DNA from 3 places in the Clostridium sp. 001 genome. Region 3 is predicted to be linked to each of the others. Evidence: riboswitches for the same ligand, from Rfam matches in the RefSeq annotation. Region 3 holds a riboswitch; each other region holds the start of a gene.
The links. A riboswitch is a leader RNA that binds a small molecule or an ion and turns the genes downstream of it on or off. The one in region 3 is predicted to bind cobalamin.
Positions count from the first base shown of each region.

Region 1: linked by a shared signal. The riboswitch ahead of cbiQ (cobalt ECF transporter T component CbiQ) and the one ahead of B5S50_RS01065 (energy-coupling factor ABC transporter permease) in region 3 are both predicted to bind cobalamin.
Region 2: linked by a shared signal. The riboswitch ahead of hemA (glutamyl-tRNA reductase) and the one ahead of B5S50_RS01065 (energy-coupling factor ABC transporter permease) in region 3 are both predicted to bind cobalamin.

Region 1 is NZ_CP020473.1:946,198-956,663, forward strand. Features, by position in the region: gene B5S50_RS04220 (methyl-accepting chemotaxis protein) at 1-1,303, opposite strand, end outside; gene B5S50_RS04225 (energy-coupling factor ABC transporter ATP-binding protein) at 1,536-2,372, opposite strand; gene cbiQ (cobalt ECF transporter T component CbiQ) at 2,385-3,164, opposite strand; cobalamin riboswitch at 3,402-3,577, opposite strand; gene B5S50_RS04235 (cell wall-binding repeat-containing protein) at 3,762-5,273, opposite strand; gene B5S50_RS04240 (DUF503 domain-containing protein) at 5,564-5,854, opposite strand; gene B5S50_RS04245 (hypothetical protein) at 5,986-6,252, opposite strand; gene B5S50_RS04250 (cytochrome b5 domain-containing protein) at 6,288-6,701, opposite strand; gene B5S50_RS04255 (hydrogenase maturation protease) at 6,702-7,166, opposite strand; gene B5S50_RS04260 (nickel-dependent hydrogenase large subunit) at 7,163-8,548, opposite strand; gene B5S50_RS04265 (hydrogenase small subunit) at 8,562-9,443, opposite strand; gene B5S50_RS04270 (alpha/beta hydrolase) at 9,602-10,466, opposite strand, start outside.
Region 2 is NZ_CP020473.1:2,816,712-2,827,177, reverse strand. Features, by position in the region: gene B5S50_RS13230 (glycosyltransferase 87 family protein) at 1-313, shown strand, start outside; gene galU (UTP--glucose-1-phosphate uridylyltransferase GalU) at 346-1,215, shown strand; gene B5S50_RS13220 (IS4 family transposase) at 1,454-2,839, shown strand; gene B5S50_RS13215 (lipid II flippase Amj family protein) at 3,103-3,906, shown strand; gene hemL (glutamate-1-semialdehyde 2,1-aminomutase) at 4,294-5,568, opposite strand; gene hemA (glutamyl-tRNA reductase) at 5,597-6,793, opposite strand; cobalamin riboswitch at 6,950-7,129, opposite strand; gene B5S50_RS13200 (glycosyltransferase family 39 protein) at 7,713-9,911, opposite strand; gene B5S50_RS13195 (GtrA family protein) at 9,924-10,343, opposite strand; gene B5S50_RS13190 (glycosyltransferase family 2 protein) at 10,402-10,466, opposite strand, start outside.
Region 3 is NZ_CP020473.1:221,722-232,187, forward strand. Features, by position in the region: gene B5S50_RS01055 (phosphoribosylaminoimidazolecarboxamide formyltransferase) at 1-516, shown strand, start outside; cobalamin riboswitch at 747-923, opposite strand; gene B5S50_RS01060 (hypothetical protein) at 1,023-1,382, opposite strand; gene B5S50_RS01065 (energy-coupling factor ABC transporter permease) at 1,385-2,059, opposite strand; cobalamin riboswitch at 2,211-2,387, opposite strand; gene B5S50_RS21390 (transposase) at 2,652-3,905, opposite strand; gene B5S50_RS01075 (TIM barrel protein) at 4,106-5,074, opposite strand; gene B5S50_RS01080 (efflux RND transporter periplasmic adaptor subunit) at 5,087-5,794, opposite strand; gene B5S50_RS01085 (efflux RND transporter periplasmic adaptor subunit) at 5,813-6,568, opposite strand; gene B5S50_RS01090 (DUF4430 domain-containing protein) at 6,591-7,334, opposite strand; gene B5S50_RS01095 (ECF transporter S component) at 7,356-8,063, opposite strand; gene B5S50_RS01100 (cell wall-binding repeat-containing protein) at 8,099-9,988, opposite strand; gene B5S50_RS01105 (DUF4430 domain-containing protein) at 10,016-10,466, opposite strand, start outside.

The sequences.
Region 1 (10,466 bases), 720 kb from region 3:
AATCCACTGTCCCACTCATTTCATCAGAAGATGCTGAAACTTCCTCTACTGTAGCTGCATTTTGCTGCATGCCTGCTGAAAGATTTTCACTTTCTGATGCAGTTTCTTCAGCATACCCTTTTAATTCAGCAATTAAATTTTCAACCATAATTGCATTAGAACTTATTGTGCCTGAAGCTTCTTTCATATTTTCAACCATTTCCCTCAATACTTTTCTCATGTTTGTCATAGCACGAAACATTGTTCCAACTTCATCATTATATTTGTATAGTTTTTCAAAACTTTTATCATATTTTAAATCCAAATTAGCTGTTTTATTTACAAGATCAACTATTTTTATAATAGGATTTGTAATTTTTAATGAAAATGCATAACCTATTCCTATAGCTATAATTGACAACACCATTGCTATAAGTATTATAGCATAAGTTGTAGCTCTTATATCTTTGAGCATCTCTGACCTGTCAGCAGTTATTACTATAACCCAGTTTGTTTCAGGTATAACTCCATAGCCTGCTATTTTTTCCTCTTTGTTAAAAACATATTTCACTAAACCCCCTTTTATACTTTCACCTCTATTCAATTTATCAGCTATAGCTTTTATTTCAGGTGTTTCAATCGGTTTACCTATTTTGCTATTAGTTGGATGATAAATTATTTTACCTTTGTTATCCATCAATAAACTGTAACTAGATGAAAATTCACTTATTTTGATACCAGATAAATATTTTGAAAAACTAGTTCCATATATGGCCATTCCAACATATCCCAAAATTTGATCATTTGCTTTAATCGGATTTGTAAAAACTATTATAGGTTTATTGCTTATTTTTGATAGAACTATCTCACTTATAGAACTTTTACCTTCAAGGGTAGGCTTATTATAGGACCTATCACTTAAACTTTTACCTATGTAGCTTTTGTCACTATCTGAAATTATATTTCCTTTAGTATCTACTAAAAATGCGTGTTCAAGATTTTTAGATTTTTTTACATAGTCCTGTAACGTTAAATTCATATCCTGTCGTTGTTTATTAAAATCTTCACTATTCGGAGAATCTTCATTTATTTTCATTAAATTTTTAACTACATTTTTTTCTGAAAAAATTCTAGCTGCCAAAGCTTCTTTTTCTATTATCACACTTATAGTTTCTGAAGAGCTTCCAGTTATCCCTAGTATTTCACTATTAGTTTTCTCTTCCACTATGCCGCTAGATCGATTGCTAACAAAAAAAGTCGTTATGGACATTAGAACAACAATAATAGCTGCTATTAGTATTGGTATTTTTCTTTTTATAGACATAATACTCTCCTTCCATATTTGAATCTATTAATTCTATTTTCGTATATTTGAGCTTTAGGTTTAATTTAATTTAAATTCAAAGCTTAAACATTAAAAATATTTTACAAAAAAGTGTGCTAAATAGTAAAAGAGAAGTTATATAAAAATACCACAACTAAGTATTCTCATACAACTTCTCTTAAATAAGATAAGCTATAAAATATATTCTGTGAAAATTGTAAATTATTAAAATTCAAAAAATATTTTTACTTTTTTCCAACAAGTTTTTCGCTTGTCCAATTGTAAGGGGCAAATCATCCACATTTAAAATTCCATCTTTATTTAAAATTTCAATTAAATGTGCTACTCTAGGAAGTCTTAAATTAATCTTACGAATAATTTCCTTTTTATTAAATACTTCTTCAGTAGTTCCCCCCATTATAATCTTTCCTCTATCTAGAAGATAAACTTTATCCGCAAGAAGTGGAACTGTATCCACGTCATGTGTTGCAAAAATTAAAGTAATTCCAAGTTTTTTATTTATAGAATCCAAAAGTCTAATTAATTTGTGCACTCCTCGTGGATCAAGTGCTGCGGTTGGCTCATCCAATACCATAACTTTTGGTTTCATAGCAAGTACACTTGCAAGTGCAATTCTCTTTTTTTGTCCACCGCTTAAATTGTGAGGGCTTTTATCTTCATAACCTGACATTCCCACTGTTTTTAAAGCCCACTCTATAGTATCCTCTAACTTTTTTCCATTAAATCCCATGTTTAAAAGTCCATAGGCAATTTCCTGCCTGACTGTAGGGTTAAAAAGCTGGTCATCAGAATCCTGAAATACCATTCCCACACTGCGCCTAATCTCTACTAAATTTCTTTTACATACTTCCATACCATTTACAGTGATAGTTCCAGATGTAGGTTTTAAAATCCCATTAAATAGGTGAAAAAGTGTAGACTTTCCCGCACCATTTGGGCCAAGTATTGCTACCTTCTCCCCACCTTTTATTTTCATATTAATATCTTTAAGTGCCATACTCCCATCACCATAAGCATAACTAACTTGAGACACATCAATAATTTCCATAAACATTCTCCTTTAAATCAATACATTTGCAATAATTAGAACAATCAATAAAATTACACCTACTACTCCAAGTCCAAAATCCTTAGAAGGTACTGGATATGTAAAAAATTTAGCTTCTATACTATCTTCATTATATCCCCTTGACAGCATGGCATTATAAACTCTTATACTTCGATCTAAAGATTGTATTATAACATAGACTGCTATTTCCGCAGTATCTTTAATCTGATGAAACCAACTAGACTTATATCCCATACGACTCAACTGAGCATGTCTCATACTTTTTCCCGTCTCTTCAATAATAAATATATACCTATACATCATATCTGCCAAGTCCACTATTATAGATGGCATTTTAAATATTCTAAGGGTTTCAAGTATTTCAATCATAGGCGTACAAAATGATAGTACACAAGCTAAACTAACAGCTGCCATTATTCTAAGCATTAGTAAAATTCCAAGGTCAAGTCCTTCTTTATAAATATATAAATGATAACTTCCAAATGAGATATAAGTTAAAACATGACTACCATTAGTAAAAAGCATACTTATAAATACAATCCAGGCTATTCCAAAAGGTATGAGTAATCTTTTTACAAGCCTTTTCAATGGCAAATGTAATGTATAATACCCAAATAAAGATAGCACCCATAAAAAAGTTACCAAATACCAATGTGAAAGGAAAGTAGCAATAATAATACCACTTAAAAACAAAACTGTTTTGACTCTCCCATCTAAACAATGTAAAAAACTATTTTTATCATACATTTTTCTAAATGAAGCTAGTTCCATAATTTTATTCTTCCCCTTTGACTTTAATTTGCCGAACATCTTTCCCCAGTAATGTCCAACTATCAATCCTGCAGAAAAAACACCTAATTCTTCATCACGTTACAGGACGTCCAATTTTTAATAATCTTTTCGTAAACGATTTTACCCTTCCTAGAGAAACCTAGGAAGGGTAAATTATAATAACTGAAATAATATACTATAACAAAGGTCACCTCCCTATCACTCGTAGAGTTTAATGGTTCCTAAAGCAACATAGGCAGGTCTTCTGACTTAAGATCATCATCCCTATAGCCTTCCCAGTTTCCCAGTGACATATAATAAGGACTCCTCTTTTCACAGCGGCGGGACCGTGCAGACTTTCCATCTGGCTTCCCTTTTCAGCATAATAATGCACCTATATCTTTTTTATATTCTTTTATCAATAATTGCTTTTCTAATTATGATATATAACTATTTAATGCAATTTTCTCACAATATTTCTTTCATGTCAAGTATGCTACTTAATGCCCTGCAATTCGTAATTTGGAAATTCATTATTGTAAAATGGCACATATATTTTTCACTTTTATGAGTCTTTTACTTAGAAATACCACGAATCTAGTTTTCATACATAAAATAAGCAATAGCATCTTTTAATACTGTAGCAAAATCCACATTTCTCTTATGATAAACATTTCCTCCATATTCATTAGATTGATTATCACATATATAAGCATAATCATAACTTTTTGGGTCACACCACTTCATGAAAGTATAGGTATGGCTTGGACCATTCGTTGTAAAGCATATATCACCAGGTCGAAGTTTTGCTAAATCCTCACACTTAGTCCACCCTCTTTGTAAAAGTTGTGATGTAAATTGTACAGTATTACATACCCACTCTGGCAAATCAGTAAGTCCTGATCTTCTCAAAGCTTCACTTTGAAAATATACACAGTTATTGCTTGTGTCACCACCGTGAAGCTCAATAGCTCTATTTAAAACTGATTGTCTATGATCTTCATCGCTAAGATAATTATAAAGATTTTTCTGCAACTCAGAATGGGAAGCAGAAGTATCTGTTGGTGTAGTCGGCTCAGGTGATGGGTCAACTGGTTCTGGCTGCGGCTGCGGTTGTGGCTCAGGTGATGGTTGAGGCTTGTCCGACGTTTTGCCATTTGTCAAAGTTGCCACTATGTCTCCAGTTATCCCAGCTTCACCGCCAAATACATATAACTTACTAAAGCTTTTATTTTCTATAAAACATTGTGTTACAGGAGCTGTACTGCTTCCTACCAAAACTATCGGATTTGAATTTAATGCAGCAAAAGCTGATCCGCTTAAAGCATCTGCAAAGTCTTCTGAATAAGCCAGACAAATCGAACTAAAATCAAATTTATCAGAAAAAGCATTTATTATATTTATATTTCTTTCATATTTATCGCTTCCAGAAATCCTCTTAACATTTGGAAACTTAGATGACACAGCATCACTTATTATGTCTTGTCCACCCAATACATAAGTTACCGGTATATTTTTACTTTCTACCAATTGACTTACTGAATCTGGTACTGAATCCTTTGGGACTAATATAATTGGCATCTGCAATTTTGCAGCTATAGAAGCTATAGAAAGTGCATCAGTATAATCACTATCTGTAGTTAAGATTATTCCATTATATATCCCTATTTGATTTGCCACTGATACAGAGGTCTCAGTTCTGTTAAGTCCAGAAAATCTTTCAGTTGGTATATTCATTTCATGAAGTTCATCGTCAACTTCATTGCTTATAACTCCAGTGCCTCCTACAATAAAAACTTGTTTAACATTTAATCTCTTTATTTGCTCAATTGTAGTATTCTCTAGTCTATCACTGCCATTTAAAAGTATTGGTGCATTATACTTTTTAGCTAAGGTTGATGCACTTAAAGCATCTGGAAAGTTATATCCATTCACAATAACTGCATAGTTGGAATTTTTCCAGCCTTGATTTACTATTTGTGAACAGGTTCCATATCTATCTTGTCCACCTAATCTTATAGATTCTGGTGAAGCTGCACTAGCTTTTGCACCAAAAAATATAAATATAAACATAAAAACAGAAAGTAAAACAATTAATTTTTTTCTCATATGTACACCCCTTATTATTTAGTAATCAGCTTTCACACATACGATATTTTGACTTAATATAAAAACCTTGTGAAGCAAAGCTCGCAAGTTAAGAATTAATAATGAAAAATTAATAGTGAAGGATGATTTTTAGCTATCGCAAAAAATCTTTAAATTTATATAACTCATCAATATTTCGCTTTAGCGAAACGAGTGATGAAAAGCTTAATCAAATATTTTTTGTAGTGTAACGGAGAAAAATCCACATTAACTATTAATTCTTCATTCTTAACTATTAATTAAACGCTGCTTCATATACCTTCAACATCTTCTTTTTGAATATCTATTATTTCTGCGTCAGTATTATTTTCTACAAAAGTTATGATATTTTCCATTGTTGAATCTACTTGTGCAGAAGTTCCACATATTCCTGCAGCTCCTATAACTATCATTTGATGAACATCCTGCTCATCAACTTCTGCCACAGATACGTTAAACTTATTTTTTAACTTTTGAACTATGCTTTTTACTACCATTCTTTTTTCTTTTAATGAATGAACCCAAGATGCTCTCAAGGTAATTTTCATAAGCAATATTTTCATATGTTTCACCATCTTTTCATTATAAGTATAATTTGCTTTCTGTTTTCCTGTCAACTTTTGATTATAGAAATAGTTTTACAATAGCACAAATAATCTCTTCAATTATGCCCTCCAAATTGCTAATATCATTTCTACTTTTCATCTTCATATTGGTAACCTTCTATATTTTTAATTATTGCCATTTGATCAGGCAAATTTTCAATTTCAATTTTAACTTCTGTTGATTCATCAGTTATGTCTTCATTATAGTTTCTCAAATAATCATAAAGATTATTTTCATTAACATGACTGTAACTATTTACAGCTATAACTACTTTACCTATCTTTAAAATCTTATTTGAACTGCAGCATTCACTTAAAGCCCTAGATATTTTACTCAATAAAATCATATCATGCATTTATTATTTACCCCTTTTTCAAAACTAATTTGTTATTAAATTTTTAACTCTCCCACTTTAGGTAGACCATTTAATATCTTTATTTCTCCACTGTGACATGCCCTAAATTGTAAAGTTAAGTCTTTTCCAGCATACAGACCAAAATGCGTCCCTCCACCCCATACAGGAGACAAACTCACATCATACACTATTCCATTTACAGCAACATACGCCGGAGAGCCACCAGCACCATTGTATTTTGAAAGTTCTTCCAAAGTAAATTGTTTTTCCTGTCTTACTATATCTTTGTTCATTGTATTCATTAGTTTTTCTAATTCCCCTATTTGAATATTCATGAGATGTCCATAATAGCTTTTTATAAAAGGGCATACAGCAAACATACTACTTTTTTTATAAAAAGTTATTTTTCGCCTAATTATCTTCAGCTTTTTCATTAAATAAAAATCCAACTATTTTTCCTCCTCTGCTCTATCATTCAATCTCAGAAAAATATTTTTCAATACATCTTTTGAAATATCCTTAAGCTTACTTTGTAAATTATGGCTAAGTCCCAATTTAAAGCTTACACTAGCTGCTTCAATTTCAATAATAAACCCAGTTAATGATTTGTAGTAAACTCCTATAATGTCTATGAAGCTATAGCTGTGCTGGGTATAATATTTGTTTTTGCACTTATAATCTTGTAAGCTGGCAACTGTTATCGTACCTGGAACTTTTCCATTATAAGAAGCATCTATTATAAATATAAAATCACCATCTTTTACTTGGGAAATGCAGTATTCCACATCTGTTTCTCCTATTATAGATTGAATATGGTTATGTGCAAGTTCCTCTTTTATATTTTCCAGGATCTTAATTCCAATGCCATCGTCTTCCATTAATATATTTCCTAGAGCAATAACTTTTGCTTTCATACTATAACCTGTACGTCCACTGGTTCATATGCATCACTTATCAAATGAGTTGCACAGGAAACACAAGGATCAAAGGACCTCATAATTCTCCCAACTTCTATAGGCTGCTTTATATCTTTTATTTTCGTTCCAAGTAAAGATTTTTCTCCAATTCCAAGCGCACCTGATTGATTTCTTGGCCCCATGTTCCACACTGTAGGAGTTATAATATTGTAATGCTTTATAAATTTATCTTCTATACTTATCCAGTGTCCCAAGGATCCTCTAGTTGTGTCAATTAATCCTGCACCAAATGCTTTATCTGGGATTTCATATATTCTTTGTTCTGCTGGAATAAGCTTAATTCTATCTGCAAGTCCTTGCATAATTTCTAAAATCTTTTTTGTTTCAAGTACTCTGGCAACATTTCTGTCCATACATGAACTTCCACCAGTATACTCACCTGAAAGTATCAATCTTGCTAGAGGTCCTACTTCCATAGAATAGCCATCATAAGTTGGCGATTTTATAAAGCTGTAACCTGTTTCTTTAGATAAATTTATTGTTTCATCATCATTCATGTACCAGGTGTAAAGTATATTCTCTGTAATTTTATTACTATTAAAGTTATGCTTTTGTCCATTTATTAAGACAGAAGGTCCTACATAACTTATCTCAGGATCAGCATACTTATCAAAAATTCCATAAGTCATAAAGTTTCCATAGGCTTTTCCCATTTTAAAATAATCAGCATAGTATTTTGAAATTATGTTCATGTCCTCTAACATAACACTACTTACGAATTCATTAATTTGAGAAATAATAGATTTAACTTTTGTAAGTTTATATGGATCTATATTTATGGTAACTCCTCCAACAAAAATTCCGTGATTATGGGGAGCCTTTCCTCCAAGAGTAGCCAATCCTTCATGGGCTAACCTACTGTATTTAATACTTTCAATATAATCTTCACTTATCTTTTTATTTAAGTTATAAGGTAATCTATAATCTTCATATTGATCTGAAAAAAGAGGATTTATATTGGGCATCTTCACATAACTTGGTATAGTCAAATTATAAAAATGTCTTATATGATTTTGTATAAATTCAAAACCATGTATTAAATTACGCATATACGAATCATTTACACTAATTTTTATCTTCAAAGCATCTTCAAGAGCTGTAGCAGCTGCCACAGCATGAGCTGTTGAACATATCCCACAAATTCTTTCTGTAAAATATACTGCATCCAGCGGCTGTCTGTTTTTTAACATTTTTTCAAATCCTCTAAAAAGCAATCCACTAGTTTCAGCATCTACTATAATATTTTTTTCTACTTGCACTTTAGTTTCCAAAAAACCACTTATTCTCGTAATTGGATCAATGGTAATTTTCTTTTTCATAGCACCCTCCTTACTAATACCTTACAAATGGTTCCATACCATCTGGAAATCTAGAATTTGCACATCCTATACAGTTGGTATTGTCTTCAACAGGCCAGTTCACATATCCATTCCACTTTCTCCTAGGACAATCTGTTTTAGTTACAGGCCCCCTGCATCCAAGTTTAAACATACATCCATCTTCTCCAAATTTTTTTGCAAAAATTCTGTTATCAAAAAATCCCCTTCTTGTACACCTATCATGAATGGTAATTCCATAAAAAAGAAGAGGTCTTCCATCTTCATCCAATTGCGGTTTGCCAAAAGCAACTAAATGTGCTAAAGTTCCAACTACCCAATCCGGATGGCATGGACAGCCTGGAAGTCTTATGACTTCACGATTTAGTATTTCTTTAACACTTTTGCTTTCTGATGGGTTTGGCCTGGCGGCAGAAATTCCACCATAGGATGCACAAGTTCCTACACAGAGAACATACTTTGCTTTTTCTCCTGCCATTTTTACAGCTTCAAGTGCAGTAACAGGTTTTCCTTCATAATTGGCAACAATATTATAAAAACCATTTTGAGCAGTAGATACCGCTCCATCTACTAGTAGTATAAATTCAGTATCCAATGTATCTAAGAATTGTTTAAAAGCATACTCACCTTCTGAAGTCATTAGAGTATTGTTGTATTTTAAATTAATGAGTTTTTCTAAAATATAATCGAGTCCAGGATTTTCACTATTTAAAAAAGAAATAATATTTCCTGAACATCCTGTTACTTCAAGCCATATAGCATTTAATTTTTTCGTCTTTCCCCTTTTAATTAAATCTATAGCTTCACTAGTAAAAGCCTTTGAACTGCGTTCCTTATCTACGATTAAAGGACATATACCCTTGTTTCGAACATTCATTTACCTATCACTCTGCCTTTTAATTTTCTATATTATTTATATAATTAAAAGACAATTAATATAACGTGTATTTATACAAAAAAATAAAACCACCTTATTTTTTAAAGTAGCTTTATCTTTTAAATCATTTCTAATATATTCTTCTTAAGCTTGTATACTTATAGCATATTAAATTCACGTCTAAGGGAATTATACATACCTTCCCTTATCCACAATGTCAAATTAGCAGGTACCATATCAAAACCATGACAAACACGCGGCAGGCTATACAATTCTGTAGGTACTGCAAATTCCATCAATCTTCTAGCATAATCTATTCCTTCATCACGAAGTGGATCATATTCCAATGTAACAACAAATGTAGCTGGCAAACCAGATAAATCTCTTGCTAAAGCAGGAACTGCATAATATGGAGGTTGAGTTCCATTAAATCCATGATCACCAAGATATAATTTCCATACACCAGATAAACCATTACCTTTAACCATAGGCACATCATCAAACATCTGCTTAGCTGATGTTGTATTAGCTAAATAATCAATAGCAGGAAAATTTAAAATTTGCATACAAACTTTAGGACCATTATGATCACGCAAATACAAACAAAGACCTGCTGCAATTGCACCACCTGCACTTGTCCCAAATACTGCAATTCTTTCAGGATCTATACCAAATTCATCTAGATGGTCATGTGCATAAGTTAATGCAGCAAGACAATCCTTAAGCTGTGCTGGATAAGGATACTTAGGTGCCAATCTGTAGCCTACTGAAATGACAGTACATGGAACATTATCTACAAATCCCACATCTCTAACATTATCATTATCTATATTCCCAGCTACAAATCCTCCTCCATGTATTCCTAAAACCAATGGAGATTTTGAGCTACCTTTTTTTCTATAAACCCTTATTGGCACATCAGGTTCACCATCTATGCCAGGAACTTTTGAATCATATATTTCAATATCATCCGCTATATCACAATGCTTAAATGGTTCAATCAACTTGTTTGCCTCTTTTACA
Region 2 (10,466 bases), 2.0 Mb from region 3:
AGGTGTTTTCACATTTTCTACAGGAATGCATGAAAGGTATTTGTTTCCTGCTGCTGCATTATCAGTTATAAGCTTTATATACCTAAAAGATAAAAGACTGTTAACTCTAGCAGTTGGATATACTATAACAATTTACACCAATATTTATTATATTTTATTTGGTGGTTCAAGAGGAATGAATTCAGATTCTCACAGTTTAATAATAGATGCTATTTCACTGCTGAACATTATTTTGTTTATATATCTTATGAAAATATTAATAGATAATATGAATTTAATTCACAATTCACGATCCACATTTCACAATTGTTGAGTTAAGCAAATAATAGAAAGGACGTGTAACTCATGAAAATTAAAAAAGCAATAATTCCTGCTGCAGGACTCGGTACAAGATTTCTTCCTGCTACAAAGGCTCAACCTAAAGAAATGATGCCTATAGTAGACAAGCCAACAATTCAATATATAGTTGAAGAAGCTGTATCTTCTGGAATTGAGGAAATATTAATAATAACAGGCAAAAATAAGAAATCTATTGAAGATCATTTTGACAAATCCGTAGAACTTGAAGATCAACTTAAAAAGAATAATAAAACCACTTTATTAAAGTTAGTTCAAAACATATCAAACATGGTAGATATATATTATACAAGGCAAAAAGAACCTAAAGGATTAGGTCATGCCATAAGCCTTGCTAAAAATTTTGTAGAAGATGAACCTTTTGCAGTTATGTTAGGCGATGACATAGTTGACAGCAAAACACCTTGCCTCAAGCAGCTTATAGATTGTTATGATAACTACAATACTTCTATTTTAGGCGTTCAGCCTGTAAAGGAAGAAGCTATATCAAAATACGGTATTATAAGTGGCATTGAAGTTGAAAAGGGAACTCTTAAAGTCAAAGATATGGTAGAAAAGCCAACAGCCCAGGAAGCTCCTTCAAATATTGCAATTCTAGGGAGATATATTATAACTCCAAAAATATTTGAAATACTTGAAAAAACCAAACCAGATAAAAAAGGAGAAATACAGCTAACAGATGCCCTAAAAGAACTTGTAAAAACTGAGGCAATATACGGATATTGTTTTGAAGGACAAAGATATGATGCAGGAGATAAATTTGGTTTTCTCCAGGCAAATATACACTATGCACTAAAAAATAATGTCTTAAAAGATGAGCTTTTAGAATATTTATCTACAATTAAAACTGCACTTTAGGAAAGCTCTAAGTAGAAATTTCAAGTCATATAAAAACATGCTGACAAATTTCATCACACTAAAAACTTTTTATCCGATGACTACTCACTCTAATACTCCCACTTCTGCAAGCTATACATTGCACATAAGTTTGGAATTTAATTGGTAAGTAACGTATACAGAGCCAAAACATACATTTGAACATTGATAAATAAATATATTAATATGCATATAAGATTAAATATTTCAGGAGGCTTATATGCATACTAATGATTGGGTACTACAGGAATTTAATGATGCACCTTTTGCAGATAATAGACTAAATGAAAGGTTAACTAAAATAGCTAATTCTTTCTACAAAAACCCTGAAAGTTCAATACCTCAGTCATGTAAAAGCTATGCTGCAACACAGGCAACATACAGATTCTTTAGTAACAATAGAGTTAAACCGGAGGCAATCCTAATGAGCCATAGAGAACAAACTATCGAGCGTATGAAAAAGTATGACACTGTCTTGGCAATACAAGATACCACCACATTAGATTATAAAGATCATCCTGCAACTAGAGGTTTAGGTATATGTGGTAACACAGAATATGACCTTGGGTTGTTAAATCATACTACCCTTGCAGTAACAGTAGAAGGTATCCCTCTTGGTATTTTATCAAGACATGTATGGACACGTGATCCAAAAAAACTTGGGAAACGGGTTACCAAACGTGAACGCTCTACATCAGATAAAGAAAGTCAAAAGTGGCTTGACGCTTTAGATTCAAGTCTCAAAGATGTTCCACAATACATAAATGTAGTTACTGTTTGTGATCGTGAAGCTGACGTTTATGATTTCTTCCATAAAGCAGTATCGGAAGAAAGAGATTTGCTCGTAAGAGTCACCCAAAAAAGGAGAGTTCTCGAAAACGGGAAGCATCTAATTCAAGAAATTGAGAGTAGTCCTGTAATGGGTCAAATCCTTACAAACATACCTAGAGACACTGAAAACAAACGTCCACCTAGAGAAGCTACATTATCTATCAAATATTGCCCTGTTACAATAAAACCTCCAGTTAATCGTAAAGATTCAAAGTTATTACCTAATCTTAAATTATATTTAGTTTTGGCAGAGGAGATAAATTCTCCCAAAGGAGTTAAACCTATATATTGGCTTCTTATAACAACATTGCTTGTAAAAAGCCTTGAACAAGCAGTTGAAAAAATCAAATGGTATAGGCAACGTTGGAAAATTGAACGTTATCATTATACTTTAAAAAGTGGTTGTAATATTGAGGAACTCCAATTAGAGACCTCAGAAAGCTTGCAAAACGCCCTTGCAATATATTCTATAGTGGCATGGAAGCTTCTTTGGTTAAAGCTCGAATCTGAGCAAAATCCAGAAGCAATATGCGATATAGTTCTGCAAGATCATGAGTGGCAAGCACTCCATTGCGTAATTAATCGAGTACCTATTCCACCAACTCAGCCTCCAACACTACAGGAAGCTGTACTTATGATAGCTAAATTAGGTGGATTTCTTGGTCGTAAAAGCGATGGTCAGCCAGGTGTAAAAGTTATATGGCGTGGTTTAATGCGCCTTAATGATATTGCACAAGGTTGGATTGCAGCTCGTTTACCAATTTCTTACCAATGATGTGTGCAATGTATAGCTTCTGCAAGTGGGAGTAAAGAGCGACTACGTCCCTAGATAACGAGTTCTAAGATTTTCTAAAATGCTTCACTAAGACTTATAAAAAAAGTTTTTAAGTGTGATTTCAATTTTGTCAGCATGTTTCCTTGTATGATTTGAAATCTTCATCTTATAAGTTCCTATCAAAATTAAATTTGTGATATAATTTGCATATACAAATTTATGAAACAAATATAAACTAATGAAGCCATAAGGTGGTAAGAAAAATGACAATACAGGTATATTTAGTTTTTATGCTAACTTTTATTATTTATGTTATAGGAACATTGGCATATTCTACTAGAATTGTGGGAATAAGAACTGGTAGAATTGCGGTATCTTTTGCTGTATTTAATGTTTTTGTACTTATACAAAGAACAGCTAATACTATTCAAGCTCCATTGTTAGCAAAAACTATTGAAAATGGTATAAATACAGGTCATTCTAGTAACTTACTGTATATTTTTAGATGGATAGTTTTTTCTATTACTTTAGCCACAATAGCTGGTGCAATTTTAATGCCAACTTTTATAAAAGTGTTTAATAAATTGGTTGTATCATTTAGTGTTTATAGGTCTTTACCTAGATTGATGCTTCATGCATTTTCGAAATCAGGAATTGAGCAGTTTAAAAATAGCATTTCAATTCCTAAAAAAGAAAATTTATCTGAATTAAGGAACTTTAGGAAAACTCCTAAAAAGGTAATTTTACTAAACATTATTGCATTTTCTATATCTAGTGTAAGTATTTTATCATCATTATATGCTGGATGTTTAAGTCCTAATTTAAGAACTACCTGCAGCACTTTAGCATCTGTAATTAATAGTATTTCAACAATATTCATGGTTATATTTATTGATCCATATTTATCTATGATGACAGATGATGTGATAAGAGGAGAACGTACAGAATTGGAATTTAACCGCTGCATAATTTTTATTGTTGGTGGATTGATTATCGGAAGTATATTAGCACAATTAATATTAGTGCCTGCTTCACATGTGATAGTACTTATAGCAAGATTAATTTAGTTGATTTGAAAAAGATACGCGGTAAAGCTAAAATACTTTCTTCTACAATTATAGGAATTGGTTCTTACAAAAATTGAGTTACTAATAATCTATTGATATGTGCAAATTTATTTTAATTTTCAAACTGTAAAGTTTAGTTTCTAACTTAAAAATAAACTTATGCGTAGAAATATTTTACAATAAGCAAACACATTTAAATATTTTGCATATAAGTCTTAGTAAAAAATTTTAGAAAAACTTAGACCTTTTGAATTGTCTGAGGTACGAGTTTTCAAAAGGTCTTAGGTTTTCAAAATTTTTTGGTTAGACTTATCAAAATATTTAACGTGTTTGTGTTTGTAAAAATATTCGGAGCATAAGTTTATTTTTTGTTTAGTAATCTACATCCTAGACTTCAAATGTGCTGAATGCCTCTAAGAATTTATCAATATCTTCTTCAGTATGCTTTACATTTAAAAATATAGCTTCAAATTGAGAAGGTGCAATATAAATGCCTTTGCTTATCATATGTTGAAAATACTTTGCAAAAAGAGAAGTATCACATTTTTTAGCATCTTCATAATTTCTAACTTCTGAATCTTTAGTAAAGAATATAGCGAACATTGCTCCGCACCTATTTACTACAACATTTATGCCCTTCTTTTTTGCTATGTCCCCTATACCCTGTTCCAATTTTGCACCTAATTTTTCAAGATGTGCATAGTAATCAGGATTGTCATGCAGCTTCTTTAAAGTTGCGATTCCTGCAGCCATTACAAGAGGATTTCCGGACATTGTTCCTGCCTGGTAGACAGGTCCCATTGGCGAAAGTTTCTCCATTATTTCTTTTCTTCCACCATAAGCACCACAAGGAAGACCTCCACCTATAATTTTTGCAAAAGTAGTTATATCCGGCTTTATTCCATAAATGCTCTGGGCTCCTTTATAAGCTACTCTAAATCCACTCATTACTTCATCAAAAATAAGCAAGCTTCCATTTTTATCACAAATACTGCGAAGTCCTTTTAAGAAATTGGCATCTCCAGGAATTACGCCCATATTTCCTGCTACTGGTTCTACTATAATTGCTGCAATGTCTTTACCATGCTTCTCAAAAATTTTCTCCACATTAGAAAGATCATTATATTTAGCTATTAAAGTGTTTTTCACACTGTCCTCAGGAACCCCAGCGCTTCCTGGAATTCCTTCTGTCATGACTCCAGAACCTGCTTCTACTAAAAAATCATCAAAATGACCATGATAGCAGCCTGCAAATTTTATTATTTTATTTCTTCCAGTACATCCCCTAGCAAGCTTTACTGCACTCATAGTTGCTTCTGTTCCCGAATTTACCATTCTAAGCATTTCTACATTATCTAAAGTGGTACATACATATTTTGCAAGCTCCAATTCAAGCTCTGTAGTGGCGCCAAAAGATATAGCATTTTCGCTTGTATCCTTTATAGCCTTTACCACATCATCATCACAGTGTCCTAAAATCATAGGCCCCCAGGAGCATACAAAATCTATGTATTTATTACCATTCTCATCATAGATATAAGCCCCTTTCCCCCTCTTTATAACAGGTGGATTCAAAGGCACATCTTTAAATGCTCTAACAGGACTATTTACTCCTCCTGGCATATATAATTTAGATTCATTAAATATATCATCATTTCTCATTAAGTTTTACATCTCCATTTCTTCATCATTAACAGAATATTTTATTTATAAGCTTTAAATATTCATCTTCTTTTCCTTGAAGTTTTGCTTCTTTTAATACATCTATAGCCCTGTTTATATACACTTTGGCTGTACTCTGTATCATAGTTTGTACGAGTACTTCATTATCCTTGGTATACCTTTTATTTTTAAAAGTCTCTATCCTCTTTTCACATATTTCACTTCCAAAACTTTTCATCTTCTGTATTTCCGGTGAAAGCTCATCTAAAGACTGCCATTTTATAAATTCATCTATATATTCTTGGATAATATACCTGTACTTTTCCATTTTTTCTTTTCGCATAATCTTATTATTTTCATCAATACTGCTTATATTATCTATGTCATATACTTTTACACCTGGAAGACTTAATACACCTGCATCTATATCTTTAGGTACTGCAAGATCAAATATGAGAAATTTCTTTTTAGGAAGTTCTTCTTTATAAATTATAGCATGAGGTGCAGAAGTACAACTTATAATACAATCCACATTGCTATAATAAGCTTTTCTTTCTTTAAAAGTTATGAATTTAATCCAATTACAATTTTCGTATAAATCTTTAACTTTATTCAAATCACGCACTACAATATATACAATTTCAGTATTCAAACCAGCTAAATATTTGAGGACAAGCTTTCCTATTTCTCCAAACCCAATTACCATATACCTTTTTATTTTGCTTTTTTCTGCTTCTTTAACAGCTATTGATGGTACAGATACAGGTATTTTATACATTTCACAGTCATTCTTAAACTTCTTACCACAGGTTATTGCATTCTGAAACAGCCTCTGAAGCTGTCCTTTTATAGTTTTAACTTTTAATGCCATATTATATGCAGTCTTAATTTGTCCTAAAATTTGATCTTCTCCCAAAATTTTAGAATGGAAACCACAACTTACTTCCATTAAATGCTTAATAGCATCTTCACTTTTTGCATAAAAGGTATATATAATAAGTTCCCTGCTCCAACCTAAAGCATCAAATACAGCATTTATTAGTTCTTCCCCTTGTGTATTAGAATCCACATATATTTCTGTTCTGTTGCAAGTACTCAAAATTAAAACGTTTCCTGTAATTTTATAAACATTCTTTAATTTATCTTCTAATTTTGACGATACAATAGAGAACTTCTGCCTTATTTCAATATCACATTCACTTTTTACCCCTATAAGTTGTATCATTTTATCAACTCCAATATTACAACTATATTATTATAATTAAAATATAACTTTACTATATACCTAAAAAACCTTTTAACTAAGTGTTAAAAGGTTTTTACACATAAACATAAGTAATAAATGCTTTATTTATTACAATGCCCCCTATCACTTGTAGAGTTAACGGCCTATTATATAGGCAGGTCTTCTGACTTAAGCTTCATCATCTAAGTATGCCTTCCCTATTTACAAGTGGCTTGTCCTACTTAAATTCACCTAATACAGCTACAAGATAGCTCAGGATTTCCACCTGATTCCCTTTTAATTAAATATACTTAAACCTATACTATTATTTATTAAATTTTATTTTACAACATTAATTTTCATTTTAATTATAACATTATCATAAAAAGAATCAACTATAGAGTTTCTAGATTGAAAGTTGACATATACCAGTTCATATGCTGACAAATTTCATCATACTAAAAACTTTTTATAGGTCTAAAGTTCGGTATTTTGAAAATCTAAAGAAGCTTATATAAACTCGTACCTCAGACATATATAAGCTTCTAAGATTTTCTAAAATACCTCACTAAGACTTATAAAAAAAGTTTTTAAGTGTGATTTCAATTTTGTCAGCATTATTTTCAGGTATAAGTTCAAATTTTAAGCTAGAATACCTCAATGTGGATTTATAACTTAAAAATCAACTTATACGCAAGCATATTTTTACAATAATGAAGCTCTTTTAAATATTTTGCATATAAGTCTTAGAAAAAAATTCGTAAAAACTTAGAACTTTTGAATTGTCTGAGGTACGAGTTTTCAAAAGTTCTTAGCTTTTTAGAATTTTTTACTTAGAATTATCAAAATATTTAATGAGCTGAAGGTTGTAAAAAATATCTGGAGTATACGTTGATTTTTTTGTTTAGAAACTCTACCTCTATTTTACAGTGCCTTTTAAATCATACAGCGTTTCATTGTTCATGCCGTCCATTCCTTGATGCTGGAAACTACTATTTTCTTTTGAACTATTCTCTTTTTTATTATTGTTATTAGAATTTACACTTTTTTGAGCTTGAGAACTAGTAGTATCTTTCCATTCAGTAGTTGAAACAGCTTTGCCGTTTTTCTGAATCCAATTCATTATATCCTGGGAGTCTCTTCCTCCCATACCTCCTGTAAGTACATATCTTACCTCACCTTTTTTAACCATTTGTTTAAATTGATCAAGAGAAAGTATCTTGTCAGATCCTGAGAAACCTCCAAGGGCCATTACGCTTTTTCCGCTTTCAATTATTATATCTTCAGCAGAAGCAGAACTTGAAACTACAAGTGCATATTTTTCGTTTGACGTATGATTTTCAAGGAATTTTATAAGCTTTGAATTCTTACTGCTGTTTTGTCCACCCATCATCATGGAATTTCCTGATTTACTATTTGACAGGAGCTCCAATCCTGCAGCTGGCAAAGAACTTAAGCTGTGAGTTATAGCAGCAGCAGAACCGATAGCAGGTGTTACTAAAATTCCTATAAGAGCAAGTGCTGTAAATATCTTAGCAAGCCTTCCACTATTACCCTGATCCAAATTTCCTTTCTTTACTATCCTGTATATTATAAGCAGTGCAGCAGATGCAAAACACAATATGATAGCTGCTATAATTATACATTTTATAGTAGTGGATATAGTAGTAGTAAAATAGGATAACATCAAAAGATGTACCAATCCTTCTGCAATAAATGCTGCAGGCATTATCCATGATTTTATGCTGCCTTCCTTATATAGCTTCCACATAGAAGTAAGTCCTATTCCACATAAAGCTGCAATTGGAGGGGCTAGCATTGTTAAATAATATGGATGGAACAATCCTTTTGTATAACTGAAATATATGAATTCAGGTACCAACCATAATGTCCATAATGTTAACCCTAATTTTTTCTTGTTATCAAATGGGAACTTAAGTTTTTCTACTATTACAGATGCAGCAAGTCCAAATATAGCTAGAGGTAAAAACCAAACTATCTGGTCTGACAAAACATTTTTAGAAAATAATCTAGTAACACCTGCTGTTGTCTGTCCCCCAAAGCTTCCTGAAAGTCCATTTGATCCGCCAGGTCCGCCGCCACCAGGTCCTCCACCTTGATTCTTGGAATTGCCTTGTGTAGTCTCACCTCCCGGACCTCCTTGTTGACCTTGAGCAGAATTTCCTGAATTTTGTGGAGGTGTCATTCCACTAGGAGCATTACTGTTTCCACTTTGTGAATTTGCCTGGTTTTTGCCGAAATTACTTCTAAATTCTTTAGATTGAGGATTTCCTACCTTTCCTGATGGTCCTCCACCCATACCACCATTAGTACTGCTAAGTCTTTCCAGTCCATTATGTCCAAATATAAGTTCAGTAACGGTGTTATTTGTACTACTCCCTACAAAAGGCCTATTTTGTGATGGAACCAAGTCAACTGCCACTGCCCAGGATAAGGATATTACTCCAAGAATAAGTGTACTTATAATCAAATGTTTTATCCTCTGTTTTACAGGTACAGCTGAAGAAATCAAATAAGTTATATATAGAGCAGGAGCTATCATATATGCCTGAAGCATTTTTATATTAAACCCTAATCCTACAAGAACCAAACTTATTATTAGATATTTAAGCTTGCCTTTTTCAGCAGCTTTGGATAAAAATAAACAGGCAAAAAGTAATGTCACAATTAATAGATTGTCTATAGTATTATTCCTGCTGGTTGCTACAAAAACTGGTGTTATTGCAAGGCACAGAGCCGATATAAGTCCTGCTATCTCCCCAAAAGATCTTTTTACTATATAATATAAGATTCCAACTGAAATTACTCCGGCAAGTGCCTCGGGAAATAATATACTCCATCCACTAAATCCAAATATTTTTGCTGATATAGTCTGTATCCAGAAACCTAAAGGCGGCTTATCAATGGATACAAATCCCGCGGGGTCAAATGATACGAAAAAGAAATTTTTAAAATTCATGAGCATACTCTTTACACCTGCAGCATAATATCCATTTCCGTATCCTTCTATAGTTAAATTCGCAAAATTCAATATTGCAGATATGGCTAGAATTATACATAGTGCAAATCTTTCTTTTGTAAATTTAAATTTTTTCATAAGTTTTCCTCCTTAATTGAATACCCATATTTTATATAATAAAAAATTTATTACCTGAGCTATGAGTGTTACGACTATTTTTGATAAATACACGTTTAAATTAAAATCATTTATTAAAAATTTCATAAATACGAGTGTTGCAATAAGTGAAATGAGATTTACTATTGCAAATTGAGATAACTCTCGAATCACCTTTTTTCCAGAACTTTTGTATTCAAAAGTCCACTTTTTATTGAATATGAAACTATTTACAACTCCAAAACTATAACCTATAACCTGGCTTATTGTATAATGCAGTCCAAATACACTTTGACAAAGAGTAAATACAGCAAAATCTATTATTGTATTTATGACACCAGTGGCAGAAAAACGGCTTAGTAGTTTTAGTTTACCATTGAAAATAGAATCCATAGTTTTAATTAATTGATCCATATTTATCTGCTCCTTTCTACTAGGCATTTTCAAAGAAATAACCAGTCAGTATGCTAGCCTATTTTCTTTCAAATGCCTTATTTACTATATTTTCAATAACATAATTAGGTCTTCCTTTACTTT
Region 3 (10,466 bases):
TCAATGGTCACCCTAAAATACACACAATCTAACTCAGTTTGTTTTGCAGTAGACGGTCAGGTAATTGGAGTTGGAGCAGGCCAACAGTCAAGAGTTCACTGTACAAGACTTGCTGCATCAAAGGCAGATATATGGTTTTTAAGACAACATCCGACGGTACTATCCCTTCCTTTTAAAGAAGGACTTAAAAGACCTGAAATGGATAATGTAATAGACCAGTATCTCCGTGATGACGTAACTCCTGAAGAAACTATGGGATGGAAAGATGTATTTACTGAAATTCCTAAAAGATTTACTTTAGATGAAAAAACGGATTGGCTTTCAAAACTTCAAGGTGTATCTTTAGGATCTGACGCATTTTTCCCATTTAGAGATAATATAGATAGAGCTTCTAAAAGCGGTGTGAAGTACATTGTTCAGCCAGGTGGTTCTATAAGAGATGACATTGTAATAAAAGCTTGTAACGATTATAATATGGTAATGGCATTTTCAAATTTAAGATTATTTCATCATTAATTATAGATTATCTAAGTAGTTACATTTAAAGTTTAAGTAATGATCTAAAAAAACTGCTGTTGCACACCATTGCAACAGCAGTATTAAAGGGATTAGATATGTTTAAGTTAACACCAATATATAAAAAGGGACTTCTTTTGGAAGTCCCTAATTAACACATTATGTAGCTATATCAATTTTGTAAAAACATAGCTTAAAAATTACCAATGCATTAATCTTTCCCTCCGAAAGATTATTTCAAAAGTATAGGCAGGTCTCCTGACTATAGGATCATCCTCTTTAATTCCTTCCCAGAATACTCCAGTGGAAATTTAAAATCGTCACCCAATACAGTAGCGGGGGCTGTAATGGAATTTCACCATTTTCCCTTTTAATTACCTACGTAAACCACATACTTTACTATTTGATTATGTTTACATTATATACTTATGTCATTCATTTGTCAAGTAAAATGCATTAAATATTTTAATTATAAAAAAATTCTGTAATAATGACTTATTTATACTCTACTCTTCCTCTAAAGATTTTTTATTTGACTTTGATTTGCCAAATATTTTCTCCCAATGATGTCCAACTATCAATCCTGCACAAAAATTTGCCACAGAAAAAGCTCCTACTTCTGCATCACCAGGCAATTCAATAAATGGATGATGATCTGCTTTAATTTTGCTTGAAGCCATGGTGTTTACCTTGTCATCAGTGCCACCTGCCTCCATGTTATGACTGCTCATATACTTACCTGCTCCAAATATAAGAACCAACAAAATTAACAATACTGTTAGAATAGATTTAGTAAATCCATCTATAAACTTAATGCTTGTACCTTTCTTATTTTCTACATCTACTGCATTTGTAGTTGATTTCATCACTATCTTGCCTCCTTATATTTCCGTCCAAGTACATCTGGCATTAAATCAGGACGCCTGCTTACCATAACCTGCAGAATTACAGCTGTAAATACTGCTTCGCCTATAGCTAGAGGTATTTGAGTAGGTCCAAACCCTGCAAAAAATATCATCCACTGCTTGACTATAGGGATATGTCCATGCAAACTTATTGCAAGTTCCAAAGCTGCTACTAAATATGTAACTATATCTCCAACAAAACCTGCCACTCCAGCTGCAAGCCATATAGGGCTTTTAAAATGTCTTAAAACCTTCCAGCAAAAATATCCTGAAATTCCTCCTGCAATACCCATGGAAAAATCATTGGCACCTATAGTTGTAATACCACCATGTCCCAAAAATATGGCTTGAAAAAACAATCCAATAGCTGAAATTACAGCAGTAGCCAGTGGTCCTACTACAATAGCTGCCAGTGGTGTGCCACAAGGATGAGAGCAGGAACCGGTTACAGGTACAGGAAAGTGCATGCAAGAAATAACAAATACTGCCACTCCCATCATAGCAAGAAAAGGTTTATAATATAAATTCTCCTTAACTCTTCTTTTAATCTCTTTAATACCCGGTACAATAAACATGGCACTTATTACATACCATGTACCCCAGGCCTGTGGTGATAAAATTCCATCTTCAATATGCATTTTTATAAGACCTCCAATTTTAATAAGTTACTTCTTCTTACGCATCGTAAACGATTTTAACCCTCCTAGACTAAACTAAGAGGGTTAAATGTATAATAAATAAATTAGTATACTAAAATTAAGTCACCTCCCTATCACTCGTAGAGCTTAATGGTTTCTAAACAATATAGGCAGGTCTTCTGACTTAAGATCATCATCCTTATAGCCTTCCCAGTTTCCCAGTGACATATAAATAAGGACTCCTTTTCTCACAGCGGCGGGACCGTGCAGACTTTTCATCTGGCTTCCCTTTTCAGCATAATAATGCACCTATATCTTTTTTATATTCTTTTATGATAATTACTGTAAAATTGCATTATGTAATTATTTACGTTAATTTTCTCACAATTTCTCTTTTATGTCAAGTATGATCTTTAATGTGCAGAGATTTAGCACCTAAATTCCAGTGAAAATTTTATTTTTACTGGAATTATATTTTTTTACACTTATTTAAAGGTCTGGTAAGCCCTTAAACCGGTAGATCGTAAAAATTGTTATACACTCCCCTACCCCTAAAAATCTTAATGCAAAGTTTCCAGTTTTTATTTTAAAATTACGTCTTTATGAATAGTGGATTATCCCAATCATCTTCTATAGTAAATCTTTCATCTTTTATATCTTCAATAATATCTATTTGGAGCATTTTTTTCTTCCTAAAACCTCTGATACACCTAAAAAAATATAACTGCATTAAATTAAATGCTAGTATCATAAACATTAAAACTGTCTCTACCCCTGTAGAACTGTGAAGAAAACAATGATCTAAATGCCATTCAGTTTTCAACTGATGAAATACATTATTTTCAATATCCCATCTTTTATGCATTATTTTCCATAAAGTTTCTACTGATATAAATTTATCTGTTGTTATGATCCATTCTTCTTTAATTTCTGCTTTATCTCCAGTATGAATTTCTTCTATAAATTTTATGAATCTTACTTCTATACTTGAATCAGACATTTGAAAATTATCATCATCCCACGCTTTAATCTTTCTATAGGTATTTACATTTTCCTTTACAGTCCAATCTTTATCTGCCTCCCGGCATTTAAATAGGGCTAATGCATCTTTTACAATGTGCAGCCTTTCATCTTTTACTCTTACCAATGCATCCATTCCTATAGAAAGAACTTCTTTTATCCAAGTAGATTTACAGTAAAGAGCATCAGCCACTATGATGTCAGCGAAATGATGATACTTCTTATATAACTTCTTAATTAGTCGTTTACTACCCGTAATTTCACCTTCATCTTTACTTGAACTATCTTTTTTAGGTTCAAGCATCTCTTGACCTAAAATAATATGTGGGTCTGATCCTACTGTTGCACACACTACAGATCTATGAAAATAATGGGTAGTTCCATCTCTATTCTCTCGAGAAAGGCATTTATTGCAACATTTTTTAGTACTTTCAAATAACTCTACACCATCTATGGCAGCTACTTTTAAACCATCAATAGTACCATTTCGAAATACTTTGTTTTTTATAGTTGTTTTTATTATGCTGATATGAATGTTTTTCAAGCCATCCATATCAAAGTTACTTAAACACCGCCTGACTGCGTCAATGTGCAGCATTTTAGTATTTTTAGGTAACACTTTTTTAAATTTATTCTTTTCAATCCAATGTTCTAATCTATTGAAACTTCTTATTTGAAGCATGAATCCAAATAACACTACGAAAACTATTGTTGAAACTTTTACTGGAGATTTTACTCTTTTATCTTTTAAACTATTGATTTTTTCACCTATATCATATACTTTATTAATATAAGTAAGTAATTGTTTTAAATAACTTTTACTCATTTTATCAGCATCCTTTTATTTTTAGTTTTCAGCAAAACCATTATAAAAAGGATGCTTTTATTATGCAAATTTTTTCCGTATAATTTCCAGTAAAAATCGGAATCTATTACTTCTACTGTAAATATTCATAAGACTTTATAATCCAAAGGACTACCGTCCTAAAAATTTTTTAAGTGCTAAACTTCTGTTTAATGTGCCTATTATAGTAAACAAGCTGCATCTTGAGTGTCGATATATTGTTCTAGCTCTCCAATAGAGTTTCCAACAAGCTCGTAGACAAGATACTCCGGTTTTACAAAATCCAGCAGCTTTTTTACACAAGTGTCTGTAAAAGGCTTATGGCTGTCTATATTAAAAACATGCATATACATTTCTTCACTCATTGGAGGTAACGTAAACTCTTTTCCTCTTGTGCTACTTATTTTTTCCATTACGTATTCACCTGATAAAGAACAATTAAGATGTATACCCTTTATTATTTTTTTTAATTCTCCTAAATTTTTTACAGTATTTATTATATATTCAATTCCCTGTTTTTCACTTTTAAGATGCAAATTTGTATTCATTAAATGTGATGTATCCAATACAAATCCTTTATTTGAATAATTAACTTTATCTAATAACCTATACGCATTTTCATAACTTAACATGGTAAATCCAGGCCACCACTCATTTTCAAATAGTAATTTTATGTTTGTATCCATGCCTTTAAAAACTTCATTTATTAGATCACTAGCAGCATCTATAATTTCTTTATCAGTATATGTAAAATCATAATTGAAAACATGCTTTTCTTGTACATGAGCTACATGAAGAACAGCATATTCTGCACCAATCTTATCAGCCATTTTAATCTCTTTTCTGTAGTGCTCTATCATAATTTCTCTGTTAGTACCACCATAATATTTTTCAATAACATCCAAACTTTTGAATTGTTTTAAAAGTTCCTGTGTATTATTATTCCAAAAATCTAGCCATGTAGGATAATACTTTAAATGGACGCCTTTAACAAGGTTACATGGAATAATATTTTCATCTAACCCTATGGGATGCAAAAGCTCAATACCATTCATTTTATGTTTTTTTAAAAATTTTATGATATTATTTTTATTACAATCAAATCTTTCAACATCATAATTATATGTAGACAAATTCATTAACTTTAGCATTTTTTATATCTCCTATTTACTTTTAGTATTTTCGTTTACTACACAAATTTTTACAGACGCATTGGTACCCATAGTAAGTTGACTTTTTAATTTTTTAGAATTGTCAAATACAATTTTTACAGGTATTTTTTCAACTTTTCTGTTATGCTTTCCGTCAGTTGAATATGCTGTGGGATTTAACGCATCTTCTGTCATTTCACCTATAGATTTTATTTTTCCTTGAAATTTTTGTGAACCATATTCATCTATAGTTATCTGAACAGGTTGTCCAACCTTTAATCTTCTTATTTTTGTTTCATCTATCTTTGCAGTAACATAAAAATTTTCAGGATCTGCTAAAAGTGCTGCAGTTTTTCCTGGAGATAAAACTTTCCCTGCATTCACTTCCTTTTTTACAACAATACCGTCAATAGGTGATTTTATTAAAGATTGTTCTATACTAGAGTCCGGAAGATTACCCATATCCTGACGTGCCAATATTTCATCTTTGCTAACTAAATCTCCTTCGTTTACATTAAATTGTAGTACTTTTCCTTGAATTTGTGAACCTACTTTAATCACATCAGCAGTAACTTTTGCATCATCAGCAGCTACATAATACACGTGTTCATATACATAATAGGAAACCCAACCAATAGCTATCATTAAAACTGATGCTAATATTCCTATAACCACTTTTTTACGATTTTTAATTATATTAATGACTGTACCAAGTTTCATATTAACCCACCTTTTTCATTATTTCAATCCAACCTCTGCAAACATACCTGGTTTTAAAAGTCCATTTTTACTATTTAAAGTTACCTTTACAAGAACATCCTGGCTCTGTAAATTCACTTTTGAATTTATGACAGCTATCTTTCCCGAAAACTCATTATCTGAGATATCTGGTACTTTTATCACTACACTCTGCCCAACTTGAATTTGATTTAAAATGTTTATTGGTGCATATACATTTACATAGAGATTCTCTGCATTAACTATTGAAACAAGTGGTTTACCTGGAATAACCATGTCTCCTACATTAATGTTTTGTGAACTTACTGTACCTGAAATAGGTGCTGTAATAGAGGCATCTTTTAAAGATGCCTCTGAAGTTTTTAATTGAGCTTGAGCCTGAGCCAGCTCAGATTGATATTCAGAAATATTAGATGCAGTTGAAATAGTTGCACTAGATAGGTTTGCCTGTGCTGCATTTACTGCTGACTTAGCCTGATCAACTTTGCTCTGTAAATCTGATGTATCTAATTTAATAACAACATCTCCCGAATTTACCTTTTTACCTAATTCTGTGAATATTTCAGAAACTCTTCCGGAAATATTAGAAGTTATATCTACATTGTCATTTGTTGCAATCTTTCCACCCATTATAAAGTTAGTATCAGAATTTGATATAGCTAAGTTTGTAGATTTAGTATTACTTATACTATTTGTAGAACTGCATCCACTAAAAAATATTCCAATAGCTAAACAAAATAAAATAGCTTTTTTCATCTGCATCCTCCCATGAATCATATTATTTCCAATCATCTGAATAACCGTCATGTATGCCATCAGCTAAGTATTTCCATACAACTATATCCCCAGTATGATATATCCACTGACCACTTCCAACGTTTGGTTTTACAAACTTGCTTTGTCCCTTTTTTCTAACATAATAACACCATCCAGAAAGCCTTCCTGCCTTTTTCTCTTCCAGCCCTTTTATAGCTGCAAAATATACTGTAGAAGCAGATCCCGTACATTTGTAATTTATTTTAGCATCATCCAAAATTCTTTCCGTTATGTAACCTACCGTTTCACCGTCCATGTTGTTTACATCTTTTCTTAAAAAAACACTATTACCATTAACTGTATCAATAAACTGAAAAGAATTATTTTCTTCTGGATCACCCGACTTAACCACTATATTTTCACCTGAAGATTGGGAAGCTTCAGGATTATTTTCTTTCTGGCTGGAATTACTCCCTGAGCCACTTCCCGCAGAACTTATATATGAGGATTTATCATTTTTTTGAGTTTCAGAAGAAGGTGCTCCACTGGAGCTTTTAGATGAATCTTTTGATTTTCCATTTTCTTTATCTTTAGCACCCTGTGACTGACTAAGTGCCTTTGATTTACTATTTGTATCTTGAGAACTTGTCTGCTTATTTGTAAGGCTATCACTATACATTCTCTCAGCCTTTATAGCAAATGTAAATAAGATGGCACAGACCACAAATGCTACTACAGCTATAATATATTTTTTCTTTTTATTCAATCACAATCATCTCCTTTTCCCTTAATCTACTATATTTTCGCCATTTATATAAGTTATGCTAAGCTTTTTCTTATACCTCTGTAGGACAGGAAAAAAACTATCGTAAAATATAATTGAAAATATGAAAGAACCCCCTCCATGCAAAATATCAAAGGTAAGTCCTGATATATATGCTCCTATAATACTTGCTATATTTATAGGTTTTATAAATGCAGATACATACCATATATTCATAATCCAATCGAACATAAATCCAAACAAAAAGCATACAAGAGAAAACTTTATAGCTGAAACTTTAGTTCCCTTTCTACCCCAAAAACCCGCTATAATTCCTACAAGTCCCCAGGAAAACATCTGCCATGGAGTCCAAGGTCCTTGTCCAAAAAATATATTAGATAAAAAAGCTGTGCTGCTTCCCACTAAGAAACCTTCATAAGGACCGAACACAAAACCAGTTAGTGCTACTAAAAAAGTTACCGGCTTTACATTTGGAACAGGTGCAAAAGCTACTCTTGAAACAGCTGCAAAAGCACTTAATGTAGCTATAATTGCTATTTCCTTTGTACCTGCATTGCTTTTTTCAAAATAAAAATAGCTTAAAAAAAGTATGGCAAATACCCCAATTGTAGACATAAGAGAAGCTCCTGTTTGAACATCATTTTTAAATGTAAGAGCCATAAGAGCTATAATAATAACAGCCGTAAATGGAATTACTATTTTTTTTATCATTTTACACCTTCCAATATTTTTAATACATTAATAGTCTATTTAAATTTATATATACCTCTCCCTGCATTTCCCTTAAACATCTTATATGCCTCAAGTGCTTGAGTTGCCTGTTCCGTTGCCATAGCATTGTATCCTGTTCCTTTTACATGGCAGAATCCTCCACCTGCTACTTCATAACTTAAAAGGGCATCTATTGTGGTCTTCCCATTTTTAGTAAAAGATTCACTTGTAGGATCTATTCCGTTGGCACAGAGAGCTATTATGACCTGTGATATACTCTCACTATTAGATACTCCCCAGGAAGAATAACCACCATCTGCATCTTGCATAGAAGAAAGTTTATCAAAAGCTGTACTAACAGCATCCTTCACATCTTCTTTATCTTTATAAGGTGCTAAAGCCGTAAGTGCCATACCAGTCATATCCGGATCAGCTTTCTCCCCAGCATAATCCCAACCTTTATCATTTGTTCTATTCTTTAAGACTTCACTTATTAATTTATCTCTTGTCCATGCAGAATCTTGTGGTATGTTAAAGTTTCCAGAATCCAGAGCTATAAGTGCAAATACTTCTGCATTTATTCCCTGTTCCGATATATCTTTGTTATTATATATCTTTTCTATGAGATTATAACTTTTATCACCAGCCTGAAAATTTGTAGGATCCTGTCCTATGGCCATAAGTGCTAAAGTAGTCCTCTCATAATCAGTAGGTTGTGTTAATTCTCCATTTACAGAACTTATGCTATTTTGAAGATTACTCAGATAACTTGCAGGAACTGCTGCCCTATATCTCGATATTGCTAATGCCTGCCAATCATCTAATCCTTCTTTTTCTGCATTACTTAGTATTTTGCTTACAGCTGAATTTAAGGAATTGTCTACAGAAGAAGAAACTCCACTAGATATACCTTCAATTTCATCTAAAATTGAATCAGGTACAACTAAATTGCTGCCTAAAGCTGTAAGTACAGTATTATCTGACATATTAGATTTTATAAAATTTGAAGTATTAGTAGAAATAGTTTTATAAACAAGTACCATAGGAGCAGATTTTTCTGCTGCAAGATCTGAACCTGAAAGTGCATCTGCAAATTCATTTCCACTTGGTCCGTCTCCTTCTGCTATATAAACATTGTCAAATTTAAGATCTGATTTAAAATTTTGAAGTATAGAAAGATTTGTTTCAAATCTAGTAGAACCTCCTAACCTTTCAGCATTTGGAAGTACATTTTTTACGTTATCTCCTATAGAAGCAGTTCCCCCTACTACATAAGTCTTTTTTACGTTACTGCCTTTTATATAGTTACTTACTACATCTGGTAGGCTTCCACTTCCTGATAAAAGTATTGGCATGCCTTTACTTGCAGCTATTGGTGCTATAGAGAGGCTATCTGCATAACCATTTCCTGATGCAACTACGGCACTATCTACATTACCAATATTCTGGGCTACCTTCACTGAAGTTTCATATCTATTTGTACCTCCAAGTCTTTGTATATCACTTATCCCAAGACCTTTTAGTTGAGTTACTATATTGTCAGATAATGAAGCTGTTCCTCCAATTAAAAACACCTTACTTGCTTTAAGTCTTTTAATTTCACTTATAGTATTATCATTTAAGGCATCCTGCCTTGAAAGAATTATAGGTGCATTGAATTTTTTTGCAAGAGGAGCTGCACAAAGAGCATCTGCATAACCATATCCCTGTGCTATAACTACAGTACTGGACCCATCTTTCCACCCATTTTGACTTATTTTAAGTGAAGTTCCAATTCTATCGCTTCCATAAATTCTATCTCTAGTTATAGTTTTAGCAGCAGAATTTTTACTTCCTGCATCAGCATTTACATTTGCTTCAAACCCAGATATTGTAATACCCAGTGTACATAAAAATACAATAAACTTATTAATATTCTTTTTCATATTACTTTCATTCCCTTCTCTTTTATTTTAGAAACTGCTCTTTCCCCAGTCACCTTCATAGCCATCATGAATTCCATCAGCAAGATACTTCCAAACTATTACATCACCATTGTGCCATGTCCACTGTCCACTGCCTATATTAGGTTTGTGAAATACGTTGTCTCCATTTTTTCTGATATAATAGCACCATCCTGAAAGTTTTCCAGCTTTTTTCTCTTCAAGTCCATCTATAGCTGCAAAATAAAGTGTAGAAACAGAACCTGTACATCTATAATTTATCTTAGCATCATCCAAAATTCTTTCCGTTATATATCCTACAGTTTCACCCTCCATACTTTTGTCCACATCTTTTGAAACAACCATTTTATTGCCGTGGACTGTATCGATAACCTGAAAAGTACACTTGCTCTCTGGATCTGTAGAAGTAACCTTTACACTTCCTTTTGAGGTAACAGTAGAAGGATTACTTGATTTTGAT